DNA from 2 places in the Caballeronia sp. EK genome. Region 2 is predicted to be linked to the other one. Evidence: riboswitches for the same ligand, from Rfam matches in the RefSeq annotation. Region 2 holds a riboswitch; the other holds the start of a gene.
What was found. Region 2 has a riboswitch for manganese ahead of IAG25_RS33665 (sodium:calcium antiporter). Riboswitches for the same ligand answer to the same signal wherever they lie in the genome.

Region 1: linked by a shared signal. The riboswitch ahead of mntP (manganese efflux pump MntP) and the one ahead of IAG25_RS33665 (sodium:calcium antiporter) in region 2 are both predicted to bind manganese.

The regions. Positions count from the first base shown of each region.
Region 1 covers NZ_JACSUE010000014.1:55,256-63,590, forward strand. Annotated here, with positions in the region: gene pdxR (MocR-like pyridoxine biosynthesis transcription factor PdxR) at 1-621, shown strand, start outside; gene IAG25_RS31960 (D-alanyl-D-alanine carboxypeptidase/D-alanyl-D-alanine-endopeptidase) at 698-2,320, shown strand; gene IAG25_RS31965 (MerR family transcriptional regulator) at 2,325-3,353, opposite strand; gene alr (alanine racemase) at 3,409-4,512, opposite strand; gene IAG25_RS31975 (DUF6632 domain-containing protein) at 4,686-5,114, shown strand; gene mntP (manganese efflux pump MntP) at 5,080-5,649, opposite strand; yybP-ykoY riboswitch at 5,658-5,824, opposite strand; gene IAG25_RS31985 (ester cyclase) at 5,944-6,390, shown strand; gene IAG25_RS31990 (hypothetical protein) at 6,387-6,875, opposite strand; gene IAG25_RS31995 (outer membrane protein assembly factor BamB family protein) at 6,952-8,335, opposite strand, start outside.
Region 2 covers NZ_JACSUE010000016.1:76,936-85,270, reverse strand. Annotated here, with positions in the region: gene aceK (bifunctional isocitrate dehydrogenase kinase/phosphatase) at 1-1,425, opposite strand, end outside; gene IAG25_RS33680 (MerR family transcriptional regulator) at 1,458-1,880, opposite strand; gene IAG25_RS33675 (MBL fold metallo-hydrolase) at 1,986-3,059, shown strand; gene IAG25_RS33670 (ABC transporter substrate-binding protein) at 3,066-4,661, opposite strand; yybP-ykoY riboswitch at 4,847-5,022, shown strand; gene IAG25_RS33665 (sodium:calcium antiporter) at 5,111-6,121, shown strand; gene IAG25_RS33660 (hypothetical protein) at 6,151-6,390, opposite strand; gene IAG25_RS33655 (tetratricopeptide repeat protein) at 6,380-8,335, shown strand, end outside.

The DNA of each region.
Region 1 (8,335 bases), on a different contig from region 2:
CACGATGCCTGGATCATCGAGGACGACTACGACGGCGAGTTCCGTTACGGGCAGCGCCCGATCGATGCGTTGCAATCGATCGATTCGAATGGCCGCGTGATCTACATCGGCACATTCTCCAAGGCGCTTTCGCCGCATCTCCGGCTCGGCTACATGATCCTGCCGCACGATCTCGTGCCCGTGTTTCGTCAGGCCAAGAGGCTGAGCGACCGGCATTCCGCGGTCATCGATCAGCGCGTGCTCGCATCGCTGATCGAGGGCGGCGCGTATGAACGTCACGTGCGGCGCGTTCGACGCGAATACGAACGGCGTCGCGCGGCGTTGCTCGATGCCATCGCGCATCTTCTGCCGCCAAGCGCGCAGGTGACCGGCACCGCCGCCGGGCTGCATGTCACGCTGTGGCTGCCGTTTCTCGATTCGAAGGATGAGGCCGCGCTCGTCGCCGCCGCGCATGCGAAGGGCGTGGGCGTCTATCCGGTATCGCAGCTTTATGCCGCGCCGACCGCCGATGCGCGGACCCGGCCCGCAGGTCTGATCCTCGGCTATGCGAGCGTGCCGGTCGATAAGATCCGCGAGGGAATTCAGATTCTCGCCGGCGTGATCGGCCAGTCGAAGCGTTGAGCCGACGCTTTCGCTTTGTATTCCGAATCCGCGCGTCCTATGCTGATTCTCGGTAAATAACGAAGGGAACAAGACCATGCGCGCGCGAATCCTGGCTGTCCCGTTGTTGATCGCATCCAGCCTTCTCGCCGCGAGTTGCGGCGGCGGTTCGTCGGACGATCCCATCGATCAGGTGATGAAGAAGCCGCGCTACACCAGCGCGAACTCGCAATGGTCGATGGTCGTGATGGACGCCACCACCGGGGAAACGCTCGCCGCGCTGCAGCCCGACACGCTCTCGTTCACCGGCTCCGTGCGCAAGCTCTACTCGGTGGGAAGCGCGCTCAATATCATCGGCGCGGATCATCGCTTCGAAACGCCGGTCTATCGCAACGGCACGCTCGACGCATCGGGCAAGCTCACGGGCGATCTCATCCTGAAGGCTTCCGGCGATCTCACCTTCGGCGGGCGGCAGAAACCGGACGGCACCATCGATTTCACCGACTTCGATCACAACGAGGCGCGCGCCTTCGACGGCGCGATCCTGACGCCGGAAGATCCGCTGACGGCCATCAACCAGCTCGCGCAACAGGTCAGGGCAGCGGGCATCACGTCGGTCAGCGGCGATGTCATCGTCGATGACAGGCTTTTCGATGCGTTTCGCGTGCCCAACGGCAACGTGCTCATCTCGCCGATTCTCGTGAACGAAAACGTGATCGACGTGACGCTCGCGCCGACATCGGCCGGGCAGCCCGGTCAGCTCGACTGGCGTCCGCGCACGAGCGCGATGACCATGCAGGGCGCGACGCTCACGACGGCGGCCAATAGCGCGGCGGACATCGTCACCTCGGGCGATGCGCTCGACGATGGACCGCTCAGTTGTCTCGCCGCGCCCGGCTGTCACGGCACGATCTCGGGCGCGGCGAGCCTCGCCACGCCCGCGACGATCCCGATGGGCTACACCTCGCCGCTCGTCGGCAACAATCTGTATGTGAGCAACCTGCGTGTGGAAGATCCGCCGTCGTTCGCGCGCACCGCCTTCATCGACGCATTGACGCGCGCGGGCGTCAGCGTCTCGACGCCCGCCGTTCAGCCGAATGACCGAAGCAGGCTGCCATCGGCGCAAAGCTATTCGAGCGCGACGCAGGTGGCGAGCTTCACCTCGCTGCCCTACTCCGAAATCGCCAAGCTGATACTCAAGGTAAGCCTGAACACCGGCGCCAATCTGAGCCTGATGTATCAAGGTCTGGCGCAAGGCGCGCGCACGGTCGATGCCGCGCTCGTCACCGAGCGCCGGTATCTGACGGGCACGCTCGGGATCGACGGCGCGGGCTTCGACTTTCCGACGAACGGCAGCGGCTCGCCCGACAGCCGTGCGAGCGCGCGCACGACCGCGACGCTGCTCACCGTGATGAGCCGCCTGCCGATCTATCCGGTGTATCGCGACGCGTTGTCGATTCTGGGCATCGATGGCTCGCTCGCGGCCATCGGCCGGGATGTCGTCGGCAAGGAGCACATCAGGGTGAAAAGCGGCGCGACCGTGACCAACGGCCAGATGGTCGCGATGAACATGGCGGGTTACATGGACGCGAAGAGCGGGCGGCGCCTCGCCTATGCGCTCTTCGTCAACCACGCCGGACCGGTTCAGGCGCTGACCGACACGCTCGAAGTGTTCGACGACGAAGCGACGATACTCGGCATCGTCTGGGCGCGGTATTGAGGCATTACTCGGTGCTTTCGAGACGCCTCATCGCGTCGCGCATGAAGCCGAGCAACGCCTCGTTCGTCCACGATCCCCTGGTCAGCTCCGGCTCGTTTTGCAACGCATGCCGGATCTTCGCGTGCGTCGCGCGATCGTCGCCCGCGTAGCTGCGAAAGAGCGCCATCCAGCGTCGCGCCAGATCCTGCGCACGCGGCGAATCGGGCGTCGTGCCCTCATCGATCGCATCGCGGACATCGGCCATCAACTCCGGCCACGCCATCGCGTGCCTGCCGTAGTTCTCGCGCAGGAAGCGGAACTCCGCCGGCGACAGATAGCGCTCGTAGATCGCGATCTTCGTCACCGAGAAAGCGCGGATCACATAGTCCCGCAATTCGGGCGATATGCCGATGCTCGCCTGCATCGACGGTTCGTTGTCGTGCATACGGTTCAGCTTTGAAAGCAGGCGCGGATCGTCGTTCGTATCGCGCGCTAGCAGCGTCATCCAGCGGTCGGCGAGCGCGCGGGCACGCGCGTCGTCGGCCGGCACGCCCGCGTCCATTAGCGCACGCGCATCGGCGATGAGCGCCGTCCATTCGGATGACTGCGTGTGCGTGTTGCGGTACATAGGCAGGCGATCGAGTTCTTCGGGCGAAAAGTAGCGGTCGAACATCGTCATCAACTCCAGCGTATTGAGCCAGTCGGCCAGCTCGGGCTCCTTGCCGTCGATCAGCATGCCGCGCAGATTTCCCAGGCGGTCGCGCAAACGCGCCGCCTTCTCGATCTGATGATCGAGCATGACGATCTGCCGCGCGATGAGTTCGGCAAGAGGCGTGTCGGGCTGGGAGAGATAAGCGCCGATGTCGGCAAGCGAAAGGCCGAAACCGCGCAACGCCTGGATCCGGTGAAGCCGGGCGATGTCGTCGCGGTTGTACAGGCGGTAGCCGTTATCGGCGCGCGCTGAAGGTGTGAGCAGGCCAATGGCGTCGTAGTGATGCAGCGTGCGGACGGTCAGTCCGCTCTTCTTCGCCAGTTCTCCTGTTTTCAACAGCATGCGAGCCTCCGTTCAGTGCGCACGAAAGAGGCTAGAACCTTACGCTACGTGAGGGTCAAGCGGAATGTGCTTCCGGCTCGCTCGTCACGCCCGCATCGACGCTCACCGGCACGCGCCGCGCGAGCGCGCATATCAGCTCGTAGCCGATCGTGCCGGACGGCTCGGCCACTTCGTCCACCCTGACGTGCTCGCCCCACAGCTCCACCGACGAGCCGATGCCCGCCGCCGGGCACGGCGTCAGATCGACGGTGAGCATGTCCATCGACACGCGTCCGACGATGCGCGTGCGCACGCCGTCGATCATCACGGGCGTGCCGGTCGGCGCGTGGCGCGGATAGCCGTCCGCGTAGCCGCATGCCACCACGCCGATTCGCATCGCGCGATCCGCCGTGAAAGTGCGGCCATAGCCGATCGTCTCGTTCGGCGCGAGCGTCTGCACGCCGATGATGCGGCTTTCGAGCGTCATCGCTGCGTGCAACGGGAAGCTTTCGATGTCGCGCGCGCGGCCCGTCGGCGATGCGCCGTAGAGGATCGTGCCGGGCCGCACCCAGTCGCGATGCGCGCGCGGATGCCACAGCACCGCCGCCGAATTCGACAGCGAGCGCGTGCCGGGAAGGTTGCGCGTGGCGACATCGAATTCGTCGGTTTGCCAGTCGATCGCGCCGTCGTCCGCGTTCGCGAAGTGGCTCATGAGGCCGATCGAGCCGACCGCTGCGATGCCCGACGCACGTTCCCAGGCGGCCTCGAACTCGCCCGGCCGAAAGCCGAGACGGTTCATGCCCGAGTTCATCTTCAACTGGATGTCGATGCGTTCGCGCGGCCGCGACGCTTTCAGCAGCGCGAGTTGTTCGTCGCAATGCACCGTCACCGTGAGGCGATGACGATCCGCCGTCTCGACGTCCGCAGGCTCAAAAATGCCTTCGAGCAGCAGGATTGGCTTTTCCCAGCCGAGTTCACGCACGCGCACGGCTTCGTCGAGGTCGAGCAGCGCGATGCCGTCCGCTTCCGCGAGCGCCGGATAGATGCGCTCGATGCCGTGACCATAGGCATTCGCCTTGATCACAGACCAGACGCGCGACGACGGCGCTAGGCGTTTGACGAGTTGGAGGTTCTGACGAACGGCGTCGAGATGAATGCGCGCGGAAATCGGACGTGGCATGACGTGCTGGACAAAAGTTCGAAGGCAGTGAATAGATGAATCGTATCGGCCAAATGGCAGTCGTTGTTATTTTATTTACGCCGTTTTTTGGTGAATACGCCTGCCCACCGCAACGCCGTCCGGGCGCGCTTCGCGGTATCGTGCGCTCATGTCGCGCCGCCGAGGATTTCGCCATGAACGACGCCCGCCGTCTCGCTTGTCTGCGCATCGTGCTCGTCATCGTCGGGCTGATCGCGTTGTTCGGCGTCTTTCCGCTGATGCTGCTCTGGCCTTCGGGATGGGCGTGGGAAAGCGCCCACGAAGGCCGCTCCGAATATGCGCTGATGATCGTCGGCATCTATGCGACGCTCGGCGTGTTCCTGCTGATCGCGTCGCGCGCGCCGATGCGGCATCTGAGCCTCATCTGGTTCACGGTCTGGTCGAGCGTCGTGCATGGCGCGATCATGGCCGTGCAATCGTTCGGCGGCGCGGGTCATCTCGGTCATCTGGCGGGCGATGTGCCCGCGCTTTTCATCGTCGCCGCCGCGCTCGCCGTCTTCACGCCGCGCGGCGACAAGGCGCGCAGGCTCAGCTCAGATAGCCGAGATGCTCGGCCAGAATGACGCTGCCGACGCCGATCAGAATCAGCCCGCCGACGATTTCCGCCCGCTTGCCGATCGTCGCGCCGACGAGCCGCCCGACCATCACGCCGATCGTCACCATCAGCATGGTCGCGAAGCCGATGGTCGCGGCGGTCGAGAAGATATCGACATCGATGAATGCGAGGCCCGCGCCGACCGCCATCGCGTCGATGCTGGTCGCAAAACCGGTGAGCGCGAGCACCCAGAACGAATGCGAGTTGGGCTTTTCCTCGTCGTGGGGCGCTTCGCTGAAGCCCTCGCGGATCATGCGCGCGCCGAGCACGAACAGCAGGCCGAACGCGATCCAGTGATCCCAGGCCGTCACGTATTGCGCGGCCGCCTTGCCGAGCGCCCAGCCGACGAGCGGCGTCAGCGCCTCGATCACGCCGAAGATCACGCCGGTCTTCAACGCTTCCGCGATGCGCGGCTTGTGCAGGGTTGCGCCCTTGCCGACCGCGGCGGCGAATGCGTCGGTGGACATGGCGAAGGCAAGGAATATTGTGGAAGCGAGATTCATCGGGTAGCGCTCTGGTCGGGCAAGATGGAACGACAGAACGCGCGCCCGACCGGTCGCGAGTTCTGTCGATGGTCTTGCCAACCTGTGATGGTTGCTCATGCCACGGTCCGAACGACCGAGCGTGTTGACATGAGCGCCTTTCCATTGCGGAAAAGCCGGCTACTCCCCAGCGAAGAACCGAAAGCTTAACACGGCTTAATGACCGTTCCTGCGTTTATGAGATGCGTTGAGGTACAGTGAGCGGGCAATGCCGCCGTTCCCACCTCGTGCAGACAGCACCGTGAAGGAGGCACCATGCCGGCAGCTCACCTGACTCAATCGGCCGCGCGCGAAACGGTCGAGCGTCTCTATCGCGCGTTTTCCACGAAGGATGTCGCGCTCTTGCGGCAGGCCGTCACGCCCGACTGGCAGTACATTCCCGAGCCGCCCGGACAGAAGCCCGGCCCGGATCAGATGATCCCCATCTTCGAAGATCTCGCCAACGCGCTGCCCGACATGCACATCGAGATTCTCGATATGCTGGTGCAGGACGATCGCGTAGGCGTGCGCGCCGAAGTGAGCGGCACGCAATCCGGGCCGTTGCTGGGCATCGCCGCGACCGAGAAGCCGATCCGCTTCGCGATTCATTCGTTTCACGAACTGCGCGACGGACTCGTGTCGAAAACCTGGCATCTCGAAGACTGGCTCAGCGTGTTCCGGCAACTCGACGCCGTGCCGCCGAGAGTCAATCCGCCGGTCTAGCCGCGCCGGATTCGCGTCTTCGCGCCGGGCATCGCGTTCGCGCGCAGGACATGCTCCACGCACAATCCGACGAGCGTCGCGTCGAGCCGCTCCAGCGCGCTCGCCGCGGCGCGCAGTGCGGGCACATCCGTGCCGAACGAATCGAAGAAAAGCCATTCGCGCTGCCTCGCCGCGACCCGCGCCTCTTGCGCCGCCGCGCACAACTCGCGCATGCGCGCGAATCCCGCCGCGCGCGCCTTCTTCTCCAGCATGCCGACGAGCACTTCGAGCGGCTCACGCGCGTCAAGGACAGCGTTCGTGCGTGCGTCGTCGAAAAGCGAAAGAAAACGCAGCACGCTGCCCTGCAAACGCCGATGCGCATCGACGAGATCGCGTATCGATTCGGCCCGCTCGTGGTCGCGCGCCGCCTTCACGGTGATGATGGTCGCGCCGTAGCCGCCGTCGGCCAGTTCGCGGCCCGGTGCGTCGATAGATGGAGTCGCCATGATGCCCCGTAACCCGATGCAATTCGTTATATCGACAAGAATATAACGCATCGTGATTCCGGCGCGCGATCTCTCCTTATTTCGGCAATAACCCGAACACGGCGACAGCGTTTCTCGTGCCGACATACACCTTGCCGTTCGCGATCATCGGCGTGATGAACTTGTTGCCCTGACCGAACTGGTCACGCGCGCCCGCATCGTTGCTGCTGTAGAGCTGTCGGCCGAGATTGGTCGCGTCGTACGCGCGCAGGGCGGCCGTCGTGCCGTTCTGCGCCGCCCACAGGATGCCGTTGGCCGTGCCGTTCGCCGAAATGCTCGGCGTCGCGCCCGGAAAGGCGAACGCGTTCGATGTCTGGCTCGTCGGCGTTCCCGAAAGCACGGCGTTCGTCACCGAGAAAGCCCTGATGCTGTCGCCAACCGCGCCGAAATAGACCGAGTTGTTGAAATATGCGGGCGCGCCGAACATCGGCCCGCGAATCTGGCCGACGAGCTCCTGATAGATGTGATCCGCATTCGAATCGAACTTGCCCATCGAAAGACGGTTCACGACGTATATGGTCGCGTTCTTGCCCGCGCCGATCGCGAGATGGCGGACCGTGCCGCTCGCATCGGCGAAATCGGGCAGAACCATCGCGCCGCCCGAGCCCAGATCCTCGTCCTGATTCGATTCCTGCACCGTGTTCGAGGGCTCGAAATAATCCTGCACCCTGAGCGGCGACGTGTTCAGCCTCAAAAAGCCATTGCCGAAATTGCCGTTGATCGGCATTTCCTGCGCGTTTTGCGTCGGGTCGAAGGTGCCGTTGGCATCGAGGAAATAGATCGCTTCGCCGTCCGATGCGAGGCCCGCGCCGCTCATCCAGATCGAGCCCATCTGGCCGTTCGGCGTGACGTTCAGCACGCTCGCCTGCTGCAGTGTGTTCGCGTCGTAGCCCATGACCCAGCCGGTGTACGGCATGAAGTCGCAGTGCGAGGTCCACGCGGTGTACACGACGCCGTTGAGCAGGAGCAACGACGCGCGCTCCGCGTACTGACCCGGATCGAATGTGAGCGTGCCGTTCTGACTGCCCGCGCCGTTGCCCGGATAGGTCGCGCGAATTTCGGTCGGGCCATTGAAGAGTTCGGCGCCTGTCGCGATGTCGAGCGCGTGGATGCGCTGGTGATAGCCGCCCGACGCGTCCTTCGACATGCCGACGACATACATCGCGCCATTCGGTCCGCGCGAACGGTCGATGACCGGCGTCGCTGTGACGCCGATGGTCGGCGTGATCTGCGTGCACTTGTGGTCGTCGCTGGGCGACTCGCCGTTGCCAAGCGTCGAGACTTTCCAGAGCACGCTGCCAGTGTCGGCGTCGAAGGCGTACACGCTGGCGTTTTCCGTCGCGACATACACGACGTTGTGCGTGCCGCCCGCAATCGGGACGCCTGCGAGAAAGAGCGGCTGGGCATCGACGGCGCCGTCG
Region 2 (8,335 bases):
GAAATTCTTGTACAGCATGTCGCCGGGGAAGATGTTGGCCTGGATCAGCTGCTTGATCGCATCGCCGTATTCCTTGATGCCGTGATCGATTTCGTCATCGCTTCCGTCTTTCAGGAAGAGATTCAGCGGCACCATGCGGCGTTCGATATACACGTGTCTGATGACGAGATTGTCGCCTTCGTACTCGATCATCGACGGCGCTTCCTTCTCCAGTTCGCGGATGAGCGCATCGTCGAGGCGCGCGACGGGCAGCGCGACGCTCGAATATTCGAGCGTATCGGCCATGCGGCCCAGGCGATCGTGACGCTTCACGAGCTGATACTTGTCCTGAATCTTCTGGCGCGTGGTTTCCTTCGGCGGCGGAAACGCGTCCTTGATGAGCTTGAACACGTAAGGAAAAGACGGCAGCGTGAAGACGATCATCACGAGCCCCTTGATGCCGGGCGCGACAATGAACTTGTCGCTCGAATGCGACAGGTGATGCAGCAAGTCGCGATAGAAATCGTTCTTGCCCTGCTTCTGCAAGCCGACCGACGTATAGATTTCGGCCTTCGGTTTGCGCGGCATGATCGTGCTCAGGAACTGCACGAACGCCGAGGGCACTTCCATGTCGACGAGAAAATACGAGTGCGAGAAGCTGAAGATGATGAGCACCTGCTCGCGCGAGAGCAACACGGTATCGAGCGCGAGCAGGCCGGGCGACGTGTGCCGGATCGCGATGGCGAAGGGCAGCAGCGCATCGCCGTTGATGACGCGCCCGACGATATACGCCGCCTTGTTCCGGAAGAACAGCGACGACAGCACGTGAATCTGAAAATTCGGCGCGGGCGTGAGATCGCCGAAGGCATCGCGCATCGCGTCCATCACGCACTGCACGTCGCGCGGCAAGTCCTCGAACGGCGGCTCGAGCTGAAAATTCGTGACGATGCGTTCGAGCGTCGCGGCGAGGCCGTCCTTCTGCGGGTAATACGCGCGATAGGTGGGCTTCGCGGCGGGTTCGTCGTTCTCGATATATTCGGTCGAGATCGCCGGCCGCACGAAGATGAAATCGTTGTTGAAGTACGAGCGATGCAGAATCTTGCAGCACACGGAATTGAAGAACGTCTCCGCGCATTCGGGCTGGCGGTGCGTCGTCAGCAAGCCGATGTAATGCAGCTTGATCTGCTGCCACACGTCGTCGTCGATGTTCTCGGCGTCGTATTCGTCTTCGAGCGACGTCACGCACTCCGCGACGCGATCGTCATACGACGCGATGCGGTTTCGCGCCAGTTGCTGCAACGCGAGCCATTCGCCGCGCTCGAAGAGACCCTTCGCGTCGATCGCGGCTTCGCGGAACACGCGGTAATGATGCTCGAAGCCTTCGAGTATCGTCTGCGCGACATCGAAGCCGATTTGCGACGAGAGCAGCTTGGGGAAATGATTCATGTCGACCCTTCGCTTCGCGTGTGGCGGTCACGTCATGCCGCTTTGGGCTTGCGTGCGCGCTTTTCCGTTCCCGCTGCGATCAGCGCGCGGCCTTGTTCCTCGTATGCGGCGAGTTCGGTGAGCGTCGTGTTCAGGTCTTCGAGCTGACGTTCGAGCACCTCGCGATGCGCCGCGATCGTATCGACGAAAGCTTGCAGTTGCGTGTTCGAGCCGGTGGGCGAGTCGTAGAGATCGAGCAGCGTGCGGATTTCCGAGAGCGTGAAGCCGAGCCGCTTGCCGCGCAGCGTGAGCTTGAGGCGCGTGCGGTCGCGCGGCGAATACACGCGCCGCAGGCCGTTCGAGCCTTCGCGCCTCGGCGCGAGCAGGCCTTGATCTTCGTAGAAGCGGATCGCGCGCGGCGTGATGTCGAATTCACGCGCCAGTTCGGTGATGGTGTAGTGCGTCGGCTGAGTCATCGCGGGCCGGCAGCGCAAATGCGCGCGCAACGTTAGAATGGATGTTTACGTTATCGTCAACTTCGCCAAATTGCAACGCGGCGCAAACCCGGAGGCACGCACCCAATGAACGCCCTCGAACACCAGCTCGATTATGTTTTCGCCGACGCACTGCCCGAATCGGGCGGCGTCAAGGAAGTGGCGCCGGGCGTGTTCTGGTTGCGCATGCCGTTGCCGTTCGCGCTCGATCACATCAATCTCTGGCTGCTGCGCGACGAAATCGACGGCGTGAAGGGCTGGACCGTCGTCGATTGCGGCATTTCGAGCGACACGATCCGCGCCAGCTGGGAGCGTGTGTTCGATTCCGTGCTGGATGGCCTGCCGGTGCTGCGGGTGATCGTCACGCATTGCCATCCGGACCATCTGGGGCTCGCCGACTGGATCTGCAACGGTGGCGACAAAAAACGCTGGAACGTGCGCCTGTGGATCTCGCTGGGCGAATACGCGATGGGCCGCGTGATGGCCGCGGGCGACGGTTCCAACGCAGGCGGCGAGCGCGCTGCGGCGCATTTCGCGGCGCACGGTCTGACCGACGAAGCCTCGCTCGATGCCTTGCGCAAGCGCGACAGCTATTACCCGACGCTCGTGCCGTCGATTCCCGCCGAATACCGGCGCATCCGCAACGGCGATGTCGTTCGTATCGGCACGCGCAACTGGGAAGTGGCGTCGGGCTACGGCCATTCGCCGGAGCACAGCGCGCTCTTCTGCGCGGCCGACAAGCTGCTCATTTCCGGCGACATGGTGTTGCCGCGCATCTCGACGAACGTATCCGTGTTCGCGGTCGAGCCGGAAGGCAATCCGCTCGCGCTGTATCTGGAATCGCTCGGCCGCTATGAAACGATGCCCGCCGATACGTTCGCGCTGCCGTCGCACGGCAAGCCGTTTCGCGGCGTGCAGACGCGCATCGGGCAATTGCGCGAGCATCATCGTGCGCGGCTGGCGGAAGTGCGCGAGGCGTGCGCTGCGAAACCGTGCAGCGCCGCCGATATCGTGCCGATCATGTTCAAGCGCAAGCTCGACATTCATCAGATGACATTCGCGCTCGGCGAAGCGCTCGCGCATCTGAACCTGCTCTGGCTCGATGGAACGTTGAAGCGTCAGACCGGCGATGATGGCGTGATCCGGTTCACGCCGGCCTGACATTATTTATTGCACCGAAACGCCGCCGAAGTTCACGCGCCCGAACGGGCTCACGTTATAGCCGCTGACATTCGCACGCGTGAGCGCGGCGGCGGTCGGATAGACGAGCGGAATCCACAGCGCCTGATCGTGGATGATCTTCTGCGCATCGACATACGCCTTCGTGCGCTGCGCGACATCGGCTGTCGATTTGCCGTCGGCGATGAGTTTGTCGAGCTGGCTGTCGCAATAGCGCGCGAAGTTGATGCCCGACTTCACCGCGTTGCAACTGAAGAGCGGCGACATGTAGTTGTCCGGGTCGCCGTTATCGCCGGCCCAGCCCATGAACAGCATGTCGTGCTGACCTTGTTTCGCTTCCTTGATCAGTTCGCCCCACTCGATCACTTTCACCTGCGCCTTCACGCCGATCTTCGCGAGGTCGGCTTGCAGCAGTTCGGCGCCGGCTTTCGGATTCGGATTCAGCACGCTGCCGTTCGGGCGCACCCAGATCGTCGTATCGAAACCGTTCGGGAAGCCCGCGTCGGCGAGCAGCTTCTTCGCATCGGCGGATGAATACTTGTACGCCGTGACGTTCTTGTCGTAGCTCCACGTATTCGGCGGATACGGATTCACCGCGGGCGTGGCCGTGTTGTCGAACACGGTCTTCATGTACGTCGTGCGATCGAAAGCCATGTTGATCGCCTGACGCACCTTCGGATTATCGAGCGGCTTCTTCTGCGTATTGAGCGCGACGAACGCCGTCATGAACGCGGGCGCCTCGCTTACTTTCAGCGACTTGTCCTTCTTCGCGTCGAGCACATCCTGCGGCTTCGGCGACAGCGCGATCTGGCATTCGCCCGCCTTGATCTTCTGCGCGCGCACGGACGCATCCGGCGTGATCGCGTAGATCAGGCGATCGATCTTCGGTTTCGAACCCCAGTACGCCGGATTGACGTCGTAGCGGATCACGGAATCCTTCGTATAGCTTTTCAGCACGAACGGCCCGGTGCCGATGGGCTTGCTATTCAGATCGTTTTGCTGGTTCGCCTTCAGCAGTTTGTCGGCGTACTCGGACGAGTAGATCGAGGCGAATCCCATCGTGAGGATCGGCACGAAGGTCGCGTTCGGCTCGTTGAGCTCGAATTTCACGGTGTGGTCATCGACTTTCGATACGGCCTTGATGAGCTTCACGAGGCCCATCGACTGCGCGTGCGGAAAGCCGCTCGCGCCCGCGACCTTGTGCCAGGGATTGCTGTCCGACAGCATGCGCTCGAATGTGAAGACGACGTCGTCGGCGGTGAGCGCTCGCGTGGGCTTGAAGTAGTCGGTCGTCTGAAACTGAACGTTCGGACGCAGATGGAAGGTGTAGGTCAGGCCGTCGCTGCTCACGTCCCACTTTTCCGCGAGCGAGGGCGCGACCTTCTTCGCGGCTTCGTCGTAGGAGACGAGCGTATTGAAGATGACATCCGCCGACGCATTGGTCGTCACGAGCGAATTGAATTGCACGACGTCGAAGCCATCCGGGCTCGATTCGGTGCAGACGGTGAGCGGCTTGGACAGCGCAAGCATCGGCGTGGCGAAGCATGCCACCGCGGCGGCTGCGGCAAATAATTTCAGGCGCATGAGATCTCCCGATCTTCATTTTTGTTCGTGGATGAGCATGGCGCGCACGCAGCAAGCGACGCGCCCGGCGCGGCTAGATTAGCGAATGCATCGTGTGCCGACAACGATTCGATCGGCATACGCATATTCATGACATTTCTCTGGCGCGCATGCGCGGCTTGCCCAAACCGGGCGCAGCAGGCTAAACTTGCGCCGTCTTTGGGGAGTAGCCTTCCTTCGTGAGCGAAGGAGAACGCGTCAACATCCTCGGCTCTGCTGCCGTGGCGCGTTCGACCGGAACGGTTTGGCGAGACCATCGATGCGCTATGTCGTTCTTGGTCGGACGGCGCGTGGCGCATCGTGGTTCGCTTGACGTCCGGCCGTGGAATCATCGTGTCCCCACAACTACAACATCCCTGTCTCTCGCGCACGCTTGCGCGCCTATCGCATGTTTCGATGCGAGGTGCCGCATGACGATGCTTTTCCTCGAACTCGCGTTGATGCTCGCGATCATTCTGGTCGCCTCGGAGCTTTTCACGAATGCGCTCGAACATCTCGGCGAACGGCTCGGCATTTCCGAAGGCGTGACCGGATCGCTATTCGCGGCGGTCGGCACGGCGTTGCCTGAGACGACGGTGCCTATCATTGCATTGCTCGGCGGTACATCGAGCCGTGCGGTCAATGAAGAGATCGGCGTCGGCGCGATTCTCGGCGCGCCGCTCATGCTCGCGACGCTTTCCACTTGCCTGATGACGGTCGCGATTCTCAAGTCGCGCGGCTTGCGTGGACGGATCACGCCGGAGCGCAGCGGCTTCACGCGCGATCTCAACTTCTTCCTGTGCGCGTTCCTGATCGCGTGCGCCGCGATGTTCGTGCCGCATCATGCGTGGGAGGTGCGTGCGCTGTTTGCGGCCGGGCTGGTCGGAGTCTATGTCGTCTATGTGATTTCGACGTTCAGGGCTTCGGCGAAGCTCGTCGAGGGCGGGCATGGAACGGAAGCGCCAGAGGCGTTGTTCGTGTCGCGTCTCGGTTTGAAGACGTCGCTCGGCACGATCATGCTGCAGTTTCTCGTCGGTATCGTGTTGCTCGTCGGCGGCGCGAAGGGATTCATTCACGGCGTCGAGGGCGTGTCTCACGCGCTGGGGATTTCGGCGCTGTTGCTGTCGCTCATCATCATTCCGATCGCCACGGAATTGCCCGAGAAAGTGAACAGCATCATGTGGGCGCGCAGAGGGAAGGACACGCTCGCGTTCGGCAACATCACCGGAGCGATGGTGTTTCAAGGGACGTTGCTGCCGGGAATCGGCATCATGTTGACGCCGTGGGAGCCGCGGGTCGAAGTGCTGACCGGCGTGCTGATCACGCTCGCGGCGGCGGCGTGGTTGCGGTTCAACGCGAAAGACAATGGCGTCGTGCTGTGGGCGCTGCTCGGGAACGGCGTGCTGTACGCGGCGTATCTCGCGTTGACGCTCGGGCGCTGAGAAATAAGAAATGCCCGCCGAAGCGGGCATCAAGAGCGAAGCAGCGCGCCGGACATCGGCGCGTTGTTCTTGTTGTTCTTGGAAGTGTTATCGGCGCGAGCGCGAAGAACTTTAGACACGCGCTGCATTATCTCTTCCGTCACGCCCAGGAGCGCGTCATTGCCGAAACTGGGGCAATTTTCCGCCTCATCTCCATGCTTTGAATGTGGGCCGCCGATCGGATAATCGCCCGATACAGTGAGGTAACCCAGGCAAACCATGAACAGCATCGATCTGCCGAGCGCGGAAGCCGCGACTCCCGACCAGCAATTCCAGCAGGATATCGCCGTCATTCTGGAAGCCGCGCGACAGCATCAGAAGAACGGCGAATTCGACGACGCGGAAAAGCTCTATCAGATGATCCTGGAAGCCGCGCCCGGACAGCCCGACACGAGCTTTCAACTCGGGACGCTTTACATCGAGACGGGACGGCCGTCGAAGGCACTGCCGCCTCTGGAAGCCTGCATCGGCTCGATGCCGCAGAACGTGCATTACTGGTTCGCCTACATCAACGCGCTGATTCAGGACAAGCAGGACAAGGCGGCATGGATCGCGTTCGAAATCGGTCAGAAACACGGCTTGAGCGGACCCATGGCCGAACTGCTGATTCAACGGATGACGGGATCGGCCATTTCCCCACCCGTGCCGGCCGTGCAACCGGCCATCGTCCCGGAATCGAAACCGAAGAAGTCCGCGATGAAGGGCGTGCGCCGTCCTTCGTCGCAGGATATCGCGCGCTTCACGGCGGCTTTCAACAAGGGCGATTTCAAGGACGCGGCCAGAATCGCGCGCATGCTGACGCAGCGTTATGCGCTGGACGGCGCGAGCTGGCGTTGCTTCGGCGTTGCACTCAATCGCGACGGTCAACATGGCGAGTCGGTCGCGCCTCTGAAAAAGGCGATCAAACTGATTCCCGAAGATATGCAGACTCGCGTGCTGCTCGCCGATACGCTCGTCGTGCTGCATCGGCACGCCGAGGCGGAAATCGAATGCCGGTCGATCATCGAAGCGCGGCCGGATCTGGCGGAAGCACACCGTCTTCTGGGCATCGCGCTGGCGGGCACCGGCCGCTTCGACGATGCCGCCGTGTCGTGCCGCCGTGCGATCGAACTCGCGCCCACTGCGCCCGCGACGCACGGCACGCTCGGCATGCTGATGCTCGAAGCAGGCAAGATGACCGAAGCGGCCGAGTCTCTGCGTCATGCAGTCGAACTCAATCCCGACGACGTCGCGTCTCACAGCAATCTTCTGTTCAGCCTGGTTCACCGCGTCGATATCGATCAGGCGACGCTCTTCATGGAACATCGCAAGTTCGCGGAGCGCCATGAGGGATCGATCGCCAGAATGCAACTGAGCGAGCATATCGATCGATCGCCGGACAAGAAGCTACGCATCGGTTTCGTGTCGGGCGACCTCTTCAATCACGCAGTCACGTCTTACGTGCTTCCCGTGTTGAAGAGCCTGGCCGAGACCCCGAGCCTGGAGATCTGGATCTACCAGAATCACACCATGGAGGATGGACACACGGAGCGCCTGCGAAGCTATGCGACGCAGTGGCGCCGCGTCGCCAGATTGTCCGATGATCAGCTCGCGCAGACCATTCGGGCCGACGGTATCGACATACTCGTCGATCTGTCGGGTCATACCGGCCGCCACCGCCTGCTGACCTTCGTGCGCAAGCCCGCGCCCGTGCAGGCGACCTGGATCGGCTATCCGGCGACGACCGGCCTCGTGGCAATGGATTATTGGCTCGGCGACCGCTTCGCCGCGCCTGTCGAGATGGCCTCCGCGCAATTCACCGAGAAGATCGTGCATTTGCCGGCTACGGCGCCGTTCACGCCCGCGGAGAATAGCCCGCCCATCAACATTCTGCCGGCGATGCATAACGGCTTTGTCACGTTCGGCAGCTTCAATCGCGTCAACAAGCTGCGCCCCGAGGTCATCGCGCTGTGGGCGAAAGTGATGCATGCCGTGCCTGGCTCGAAGATGCTCATCGGCGCCATGCGCAGAGGCGGCGACCAGGACGACGAAGCGCAGTTGACCGAGTGGTTCGGCGACGCTGGCATTTCGAAGGATCGGTTGACGTTCCGGCAACGGTCGACGATGGCGGTGTATTTGCAGCAGCATCATCAAGTCGATCTGTGTTTGGATGCGTTTCCGTACTCGGCTTCGACC